DNA from 3 places in the Mesorhizobium sp. P2_A8 genome. Region 1 is predicted to be linked to each of the others. Evidence: riboswitches for the same ligand, from Rfam matches in the RefSeq annotation. Region 1 holds a riboswitch; each other region holds the start of a gene.
The links. A riboswitch is a leader RNA that binds a small molecule or an ion and turns the genes downstream of it on or off. The one in region 1 is predicted to bind cobalamin.

Region 1 (3,267 bases):
ATGAAGGGCCCGACCAGCCGCCTTTTGGCGGTCGGCAGGGCGCGGCGCACCTGGAAACCGCCAATGTCCTTGGCGTTCGGGATGACCATCAGCTCGATCTGGTCGCTGGCAAAGGCATCGCCGACTTCAGGGTCTTTCCCAGGGAAGAAGTTCATGCACTCTCCTTGTCAGCGGCCGCGCCTACTTGCGTCAGGCAAAACGGACCGCGGCTTTTGCCCGCGCCTTAGCTGCCACCTCTTCGCGATTGCGGGGATGCTGATGGGTTTCGAGGGAATCGAGAAGCTCACGGGCCGATGCCGCGATGGCCTCGACGGCGTGGTCAAACGCGTGCTGGTTCTGCTTCGAGGGCCGTGTCGTTCCGCTCAATTTGCGGACAAACTGAAGGGCTGCGTCGCGCACCTCGTCATGGGTTGCAGGCGGATCAAAATTGAACAGGGTCTTGATGTTTCTGCACATCGTTTGCGAACCTCCTCTTCCTGAAGCCGTTTCAATCGGGGCGAATTCCATCCTCGATCATGATCATGTCCAAAAACCGGTGAGGCAAGACCATCGTTCGGGAGCATGCCTCAGTCGGCGTCGAGCGGCTCCGTTCCAACCGGCTTGCCGTCGCGCGACAGCCTGATCTTCTCGACCTTGTCCTCGGCGGCCTTCAGCAACCGGTCGCAATGTGCCTTCAGCGCCTCGCCGCGCTCGTAGATGCGGATCGACTGGTCGAGCGGCACGTCGCCACGCTCCAGATCATCGACGATCTTCTCCAGCGCGTCGAGTGCCTGTTCGAAGCTCATCGCCTTGATGTCTTCGTTGGTCTCACCAGCCATCATTCATCCTTTCATCAGTCGCCCGACATGGGCGGCGACCGAAAATGCCAGTCCCTGCAGATCGTAGCCACCCTCGAGCAAGCTGACGAGCCGGTTGCCGCTGTGGCGCGTGGCGCGCTGCATCAACTGGCCGGTCGCCCAGTCAAAATCGTCCTCGGTCAGGTTGATCTCGGCCAATGGATCTCGGTGATGCGCGTCGAACCCGGCCGAAATGATGATCAGGTCCGGCGCGAAATTGTCGAGCGCCGGCAGGACCCGCGACAGGAAGGCGTCGCGGAAAACCTCGCTGCCGGTCTGCGGCGCCAACGGTGCGTTGACGATGTTGCCGGCGCCGGTTTCGCTCTTTGCCCCGGTGCCGGGATAGAGCGGCATCTGGTGCGTCGAGCAATAGAGCACCGTCGGATCGTCCCAGAAAATATCCTGCGTGCCGTTGCCGTGGTGCACGTCCCAGTCGACAACGGCAACGCGCTCGACGCCATGTTTCCTCTGTGCATGGCGCGCCGCAATCGCCGCCGTGTTGAAGAGACAGAAGCCCATGGCGGTGGTTTTTTCGGCATGGTGGCCGGGCGGTCGCGCGGCGACGAAGACATTGTCGGCGCGGCCTGTGAAAACGTCGTCCACGGCAGCGTTGGCAGCACCAATCGCCGTGATCGCCGCTTGCCAACTCTTCGGGCTGGCGGTGGTGTCGGCGTCGATGCGGGCAATGCCCGTGTCGGGAATGGATGCGCGGACGCGGGCGACGAAATCGGCGGGATGCGCGTAGAGGATGGTGGCCTCGTCGCCCTCCGGCGCCTGGACGCGATCGAGCGTGGCAAAAGCCTCGTCGTCGAGCACACGCTCGATGGCGCGCAAGCGGTCGGGCCGCTCGGGATGGCCGGGCGGCGTGATGTGCTCGAGGAAGATCGGATGGCTGTAGAGACGGGTGGTCATCGCCCTAATCTAGTGACCCGGATCGACAAAGGCCATGCGCAGGCGGTTGATGACTGGGGAAAATCACGCCTGCGTCCATTGGTGTCGCTACGGGCATTGGCGTCGTTAGCGCTTCGGCGTAAGGTCGGCGCCACTGCCTGGTGCTCGCCGCAAGCGAGAGAATCGGGAACACGGTTGAATTCCGTGGCGTGCCCAACGCTGTAAGGGGGACCGCGCCGGTAAATGCCACTGTCGATGACGGGAAGGCACCGGACGCGGGTTGATCCTGAGCCAGAAGACCGGCCTGGCAGGTATCGTCGTCCGCATGGTCAGGCGGATGACATCTACACTGCAATCGCAAGGGGACACGCGATGCCGGAACACATGACCGCTCCAGTTGGCGACGGATTTGACCAAAGTGCACGCAACGCGGTTTACCGCGCCATGTTCACGCGGCGCGATGTCCGCAGCCATTTCCTGCCCACCGCGCTCGAAGATGATGTGCTGGCGCGGCTGCTGCTTGCGGCCCATCACGCGCCATCGGTCGGCTTCATGCAGCCATGGAACTTCATCGTCATTCGCGACACCGAGCGACGGCAGAAGGTGCGCGACCTGTTCCTGGCGGCGCGCGAACAGGAGTTGCCAGCCATCGCGGAAGAGCGACAGGCGCTCTACCGCAAGCTCAAGCTGGATGGCATCTGCGAAAGCGCGCTCAACATCTGCATCACCTGCGACCGCCAGCGCTCGAAGGGTTCGCCGCTGGGGCGCTGGCACAATCCGGAGATGGACCTCTACAGCACGGTTTGCGCGGTGCAGAACTTCTGGCTGGCGGCGCGCGCCGAAGGTGTTGGTGTCGGCTGGGTCAGCATCATCGAGGCGCAGGCGTTGAAAGATCTGCTGTCAATTCCCGAGCATGTGACGCCGGTCGCCTATCTCTGCGTCGGCCGCGTCTCGGAGTTCGCGCCAAAACCGGACCTTGAAACGCACGGCTGGGGACGCCGCCTGCCGTTGCCGGAGCTGATCATGAGCGAGATTTTTTCCGGGCAAGGCGAAGCGCCGCTCAAATCGACCGTAACGCGCCTCAACGCTGTCGGCGCCGCACCGGCGACGGCGACCGCCGCTGATCAGCCTGTCGCGCCGGCCGTGCCCCAGCGCGAGCCACCGAAGGAGGCCAGCGCCTTGTCCTTGAGTTCCCTGAATTTCGACGACGCTTCGGCCAGCCGGGCGTCCCACTCGGGATCGGGCACCTGGCCCTCGATGGTCCTGAAATAGACCTGCATCAGGCAGGCGATGGCGAAGGGTTCGATGAACGCGGCCTTGAAAGCCCAGGCGAAGACAATGGCGAGCACGAAGGCCCAGCCCGCGAGCTGCCCGGGCATGAGGAAAAGAATGGCACCGGCCGGAGCCAGCATCAGCAGGAAGATGACGAACGACACGCCCCACATGATGACCGCCAGCCAGACGGCGTTCTTGACCATGATCCTGCCGTTCTGGGCGTAGAGCACGACGCCTTGCCGCGCCGTCTCGAACGGCGAGGCTG
Region 2 (3,267 bases), on a different contig from region 1:
CCATTTTTGAGCGACATGCACTAGGCAACGCTGCGCAGCGCCGGCCGGCCGCCTTCGGCAAGCCGCGGACCGATGAACGACGCGTACCATTCGACGAACTGGATCACGCCGCCCTCATGCAGCTCCGAATAGGGGCCTGGCTCGTAGGCGGGCGATAGGATGCCGAAGGCGTTTTCCTCGACGATGTGGCGGTCCTGGTCGTTGGTCTCGGTCCAGACATGGGTGAGTTCGGCGAGATCGTAGTCGACGCCTTCGACCGCATCCTTGTGGACGAGCCATTTGGTCGTCACCGCCGTTTCCGTGGCGCTGATCGGCAGCACGCGAAACGTCACCGCGTGGTCGATGAGGATGTGGTTCCATGTCGTCGGATAGTGATAGTGCATCAAGGTGCCGATCCGGTCGGCGGAGACGGTGTCGGAGAGGTTCTTCTTCACCGCCCGCTTGCCGTTCATGGTGTAGCTGATGGCGTCGCGCAGCAGCGGCGCGCGGGTGGCGCGGTACTGTCCGGCCGCATCGATGCGGAATTTGCTCGGCAGGCCGGCCGCTTCGCATTTCGCCCAGTGCGCAAGCATTTCCGGGTCGCTGTCGGCCCCCTGCACGCCGGTCACCGTCGGTGCCTCCGGGAAAGTTTTGCAAAGCTCCGGGTGATTGCCGGCGCAATGGTAGCACTCGCGGTTGTTTTCCCAGACCAGCTTCCAGTTGCCCTTCTCGACAATGGTCGACTCGAACGCCACCTTGGCCTCGCGCAGCCGGTGCGGCAAAAGGTAGGGCTCGATCATAGCCCGCATCGGTGCGAAATCCGCCGGCTCCTTGCCCAGGCAGATGAAGATGTAGCCGCCGACACTTTCACAGGCGATGGGCTTCAGGCCGAACTGGCTCTTGTCGAACCCGTCCGCCATCTGTCGGGCAAACAACAGCCTTCCGTCCAGCTCATAGGTCCACTGGTGATAGGGGCAGACCAGCTTTGCCGCCGTGCCCTTGTCTGAATTGCAGACTCGGCTGCCGCGATGGCGGCAGGAATTGTGAAAGGCGTTGATATTGCCCTTCTGGTCGCGGACAAGGACGACCGGATAATCGCCGATCTGCGCGGTAATGTAGCTGCCCGGCTTGGGCAGCTCGCAATCATGGCCGATGAACAGCCAGTCGCGATACCAGATCAGCTCCATGTCGAGCTTGAAATAGTCCGGATCGGTGTAAAAGGGCTGCTCGAGCGAGAAGCCGTTCCTGCGGCTCTGCAGCAGCCTCAGCATATCGTTGCGCGCGTCCATGTCCTGTCCTCATAGCCAAGGACTGAACTGGTGGTGATGGAGGAAGGATCGGACGCAGACCGGCGAAGCGCCGGACATGCACTATCCACCTCTTGACCGCCCACCGCGATCAGTCGAGTTCAAATATCTCGGGCTGGTTTCCGGGCTCTGGAGTGTCCTTGCGGACGGTCGCGACACCTTCCCAGGCGTTTGCCCAGTGGTCTCCCGTTGCGACTTGAACTCCACCACCGTTGCGGGGGCAGCGCCGGATTCTGACCGGCTTCCCAATTCTCCGCTTCGTCGTCACGAAGCGGCACCTGAGATGACATGATCTAATCACGATCGCGGGCGCGCCATCGGCATGAAAACGACATCGTATCCATGCGGCGCGACACGCATGCGAAACGCTCCGGCCGGCTATTGCGGAGCCGAAACCCGATCTCCTAGGCAGCCATCGCCGGCTGCAATCTCCTCGAATCCGACCCCTTGCCGGGGCCTAAGAAAGGTTAACGGTTTCGAAAAGTGACTATTAGCAACTTCTAAAATCGAACCGAACGGTTCGTTTCTGTTGACGGTGCGTGCAGGACGGTGTGAACGCTGGGCCTCCGACACAGTTGGTGATCGGGGTGCCGATTTTACATAACTATTTGATATCACAAAGAAAAACAACTGGTGTGGATGCTCTTGGCACAATTTCAAGTGGCAGATTCTTGGTCCACGCGGAACAACTTCGTGATTGGAAATGGCTGGATGGCTTTCCCACATCGGGGCGGTCCGAACGACGCGATTTCATCCCAAGACACGCCGCTAGACGGACGGGAAAAATACTGGAGTACCTAAAATGAAAAAGATCATTCTCACTGCCGCCGCCGTTCTGGCCATTTCCGGCAGCGCCTTTGCTAACGGTAGCGACCACTATGGTTCGAACGCCCCGGTAGCCACTGCTGTCGACAGCTCGCAGACCGCTTCGATCAAGAAGCCGGAACCGGCTGCTCAGACGCCTGTCCAGGGTAGCGACCGCAATCTCTTCGGCCACTAACGCCGATTCCCAGAAGGCGGCGGGCTCGCCCGCCGCCCTGGCAAAATCCAGAAATTCAGGAGAGCTAAAATGAACAAGATCCTTATTGCTGCCGCCGCCGTTCTGGCCATTTCCGGCAGCGCTTTCGCCGGAAGCGACAACTTTGGCTCCAAGGGCGCCAATCAGCCTGCCGCCTCGGTCGACAGCTCGTACACGGCTTCAACCAAGAAGTCCGAGCCGGCTGCGCAGACGCCTGTCACCCATGGCAGCGATCGCAACCTGTTCGGCAACAACTGACATCCGAAACTAGCATCCGACGGCGAGGCGGCGGGTCAGCCTGCCGCCTCGAATTCGAAAATACCGGAGTATCAAAAATGAAAAAGATTGTTCTTACTGCCGCCGCTCTTCTGATTGCCGCTGGCAGCGCCTATGCCGGCAACGACAATGTTGGCGGCACCGACATCAACAAGCAGGCGACCGTCAACGTCGACGCCTCGCATACGGGCTCGATCCGCAACAGCGATTCGCCCGTTTACAAGTTGCTCAACTCGTCGGGCGACGTACAGAAGTCTGCCCCTCAGGGCAGCGACCGGAACCTCTTCGGCCGCTAACTAACAGCCGAAGCTGATCTGCAAACAAAGAGCGGCGGGCCTGTGCCCGCCGCTCTTCGTTTTTCATGTGGCCTCCGACGTCCTCCTGACCTCAGGCCGCCTTTGCTTCCGGCTGACGGAGCGAGAAGGAGTGCCCGTCCGCGTCGAAGATGTGAAGGTCGCTGGCGTCCGCGCTCAGCCGCAGCGTCGCCCCGCGCTTGACCTCGACATTGCCTGGCATCTTGGTCACCAGCGGCAGGTCGGCGCGGCCGATGTCGACATAGACAAGTTGGACCTCGCCGAGCTGCTCGACATAGTCCACCGTTCCCTCGAACAGATAGTCCGCGCCGCTGGCGATCATCAGGTCCTCTGGCCTGACGCCGAAGCTCACCGAGGCACCGTTTGCCGATGC
Region 3 (3,267 bases), on a different contig from region 1:
TATCGTCGCGAAGGTGCGGGTCACGCCTTGTTCTTGGTTAGACGCTCCAGCGCATCCACTATCAAATCGCAGAATTTTTGATGGTCGAGCTTCATCGCCACGGTGTGGCGGAAGTCGACCTGCTCGCTCGCCGTGCCGCCGAAATGGTGCATGCCGCCCATCTTCTCGAAATTGCAGACCGTCATGCCTTTGGTCCACCGGCCGGCAAGCTCGACGCGGATATCGGCCTTCTCGGTGGTGAAGACGGTCGGGTCGATCATGGCCGCGACGCAGCATGCGTCATGCACGGCGGGATACTCGATCTGCAGGAGGCCACCATGCGTCGTCGCGATGAACTCCCAGATATCGAGGATGAACTTGGCGATCGGGCCGCCTACCGCGCGCACCCGGTCCTGAAGCCCCGTGGTGGCGAGCGCTTGATGCGTCAGGTCGAGCCCCACCATGGTGACGTCCCAGTTGGCCCGGAACACCACGGAGGCTGCTTCCGGGTCGGCATAGACGTTGAACTCCGCCGCGGGCGTGATGTTGCCCCTGGTAAAACTGCCGCCCATTGCGATGACCGATTTCACCCGCTCGACGATGCGCGGATCCTTGCGCACGGCAAGCGCGATGTTGGTGTAGGGACCGACCGGCACCAGCGTGATCGTCTTCGGCTCATGCGCCATGACGGTGTCGATGATGAAGTCGACGGCGTGCCGCTTGTCGAGCTCGAACGAGGCGGGCGGCAGTACGGGGCCGTCGAGCCCGGTCTCGCCGTGGATCTCGACGGCCAGCACCTGATCGATGAGGAGCGGGCCGGGAGAGCCCTTCGCCACCGGTACCTTGATGCCATAGGCGGTGCATACGGAAAGCGCATTGCGCGTGGTGTTCTCGACATTGTGGTTGCCCGAAACCGTGGTGATACCGAGGAGATCGATCTTCGGATTGCCTGCCGCCAGCAGGATGGCGATAGCGTCATCATGCCCTGGGTCGCAGTCCAGGATGATCTTTTCCATATGGCACCTCCTCTGTCGGCCGAGCCTGCCGCGACTACAGACTGCCGCCGCTTGCGCCGTCAAGGTTCTCGCCCTCGGCAACCGTAGTGCCAACTCGCTCGGCCCCCCGGCCACCTTCTACCTCCGGTGGCGAGCCCATTTCGAGCAGCTGCCACCTGCCGCCGCCGTGTTGCGCACAAGTGGAGTTGACATCGTCGCGGAATATCGCTTCAAACGTAATGTTATTACATTTGGATGGAGCCGCGACGTCGCAAAAAACCGTTGCGATGCGATCGATGGAAATCTACGCTGGCCCGGTGATGGTCCCCTGGCCGCAAGGCAAGGGGTGAAAAGGGAACACGGTGAGATCCCAAAGGGTCGAGGCCGTGGCTGCCCCCGCAACTGTAAGCGGCGAGCAAAATCCGTAAATGCCACTGGCCGGCAAGGCTGGGAAGGCAGGATGGCGCAACGACCCGCGAGCCAGGAGACCTGCCATCAGCATGAGTTGACCGGACGGGGTGTGCCGGGAGGAGACGTGGACGTCGGTCTTGTCGGCCGATACGCCAACATCCTTCCGTCGCCAATCGAGAAAGACGGAAAGTTGGACGGCGCTACAGATCGTATTCACCGCATTATTGTCTGCACGCTTTGCCGCGACGTCCCGACAGGGATCAGGTCGGGTGAAAATTTGTGCTCCGATTTGCGTTCCCGGCTCTCGGCCCACCATGAACCCGCCGTGGCGCATGGCTTCACGGTCGAGGGCGTGTCTTGCATGGCCGGCTGTGCACGGCCCTTGACGGTTGCCTTCCAGGCATCGGGCAAGGCTGCCTATCTCTTCGGCTCCATCGATGCGCAGGCCGATGTCGGCGATCTCGTGCGATTCGCCAAGCTCTATGCTTCGCTCGCCGATGGCTGGTGCAATTCGGGACAGCGCCCGGCGGGATTGGCCGGCAAGACGCTGGCCCGCATCCCGGGTCCGGAGAATCCGGCGGGAAACAGCCGATGACAGCGCCGGTTCTCGAAGCGCGTGACCTCAGTGCCATGGCGAATGGCCGGGATCTGGTCCATGCGGTCAGCCTGTCGGTGGCCGCGAGCGATCGCCTCGCCATCATCGGCCCCAACGGCGCCGGCAAGACGACGCTGCTGCGCATGCTGTCGGGCATGCTGCGGCCAAGTTCCGGCGAGGTGAAGCTTGGCGGGCGCCGGCTGGACAGGATTTCGGCCGCCGAGCGGGCACTGCATATCGCCGTGGTCGGCCAGACCGACCAGCCCGATCCGCGGCTGGCGGTGATCGACTATGTCGAGCTTGGCCGGGTTCCGCACGCCGGGCTGAGGCGCAGGAGCGACGAACGCGACATTGTCGTCGACGCGCTGCGCCGGACCGGCCTGCTGCCGCTGCTTGGCCGCACCATCGGCTCGCTGTCGGGGGGCGAGCGCCAGCGCGCCCAGCTGGCGCGCGCCATCGCGCAGGAGCCAAAAATTCTGTTCCTCGACGAGCCCACCAACCACCTCGACCCGCGCGCCCGTGGCGAACTGCTCGAACTCGTGGCCGGCTTCGGCATGACGGTGATCGCGGTGCTGCACGATCTGGCCCTGGTGGCCCCCTTCGCCACCAGGGTCGCGGTGATGAACAATGCCCGCCTGCAAGCGTTCGCCGCGCCGCGCGAAGCGCTGACCCAACAGCTGATCCGCGAGATTTTCGGCGTCGACGTCTTTCGTCTGCGCCATCCGACCGAAGACCGCGAACTGACGGTGTTCGAGGTGCCGAACCGCGCCGCGCCGCCATCCTGATCGAAGCCGTTCCGCCCAATCCCTGTTCAACAAAGGAGCACTTACCTTGAAACGCCTCGCCTTTTCGCTTGTCTTCTCGCTGCTGGCCTCGACAGCCTTCGCCTTCCCTGTGACCGTCGACAGCTGCGGCAAACCGCTGACCTTCGACGCGCCGCCGAAGCGTGCCGTCATCCATGACCTCAACATGGCCGAGATGACTTTTGCGCTGAAACTGCAGCCGTCGATCGTCGGCCTGACCGGCATCACCGGATGGTACAAGGTCGGTCCCGAATTCAAGGCCGAGCAGGGCTCGATCCCTGAACTCGCCCCCAAATATCCGACGCTTGAAAACCTCGTCGCGGTCGAGCCCGATTTCTTCTTCGCCGGCTGGTACTACGGCATGAAGCCGGGCGGCGAAGTGACGCCCGACACGCTTGCCCCGCATGGCATCAAGACGCTGGTTCTGACGGAAAGCTGCGTCCATCTCGACAAGAACCGCCCTGCCGCCTCGATGGACCTGCTC

Region 2: another riboswitch for cobalamin. It lies ahead of AC1D10_RS00095 (aromatic ring-hydroxylating oxygenase subunit alpha); the one in region 1 lies ahead of bluB (5,6-dimethylbenzimidazole synthase).
Region 3: another riboswitch for cobalamin. It lies ahead of AC1D10_RS24810 (DUF1636 family protein); the one in region 1 lies ahead of bluB (5,6-dimethylbenzimidazole synthase).

The regions. Positions count from the first base shown of each region.
Region 1 covers NZ_JBFUDB010000005.1:530,584-533,850, reverse strand. The annotation lists gene AC1D10_RS17765 (pirin family protein) at 1-155, opposite strand, end outside; gene AC1D10_RS17760 (DUF2277 domain-containing protein) at 190-456, opposite strand; gene AC1D10_RS17755 (exodeoxyribonuclease VII small subunit) at 567-818, opposite strand; gene AC1D10_RS17750 (histone deacetylase family protein) at 822-1,748, opposite strand; cobalamin riboswitch at 1,870-2,049, shown strand; partial or broken gene bluB (5,6-dimethylbenzimidazole synthase) at 2,100-2,681, shown strand; gene AC1D10_RS17740 (hypothetical protein) at 2,852-3,267, opposite strand, start outside.
Region 2 covers NZ_JBFUDB010000001.1:16,097-19,363, reverse strand. The annotation lists gene AC1D10_RS00095 (aromatic ring-hydroxylating oxygenase subunit alpha) at 21-1,268, opposite strand; cobalamin riboswitch at 1,383-1,583, opposite strand; gene AC1D10_RS00090 (DUF680 domain-containing protein) at 2,089-2,286, shown strand; gene AC1D10_RS00085 (DUF680 domain-containing protein) at 2,356-2,562, shown strand; gene AC1D10_RS00080 (DUF680 domain-containing protein) at 2,640-2,876, shown strand; gene AC1D10_RS00075 (ABC transporter ATP-binding protein) at 2,968-3,267, opposite strand, start outside.
Region 3 covers NZ_JBFUDB010000008.1:400,795-404,061, forward strand. The annotation lists gene AC1D10_RS24805 (nucleoside hydrolase) at 21-995, opposite strand; cobalamin riboswitch at 1,279-1,485, shown strand; gene AC1D10_RS24810 (DUF1636 family protein) at 1,510-1,980, shown strand; gene AC1D10_RS24815 (ABC transporter ATP-binding protein) at 1,977-2,765, shown strand; gene AC1D10_RS24820 (ABC transporter substrate-binding protein) at 2,812-3,267, shown strand, end outside.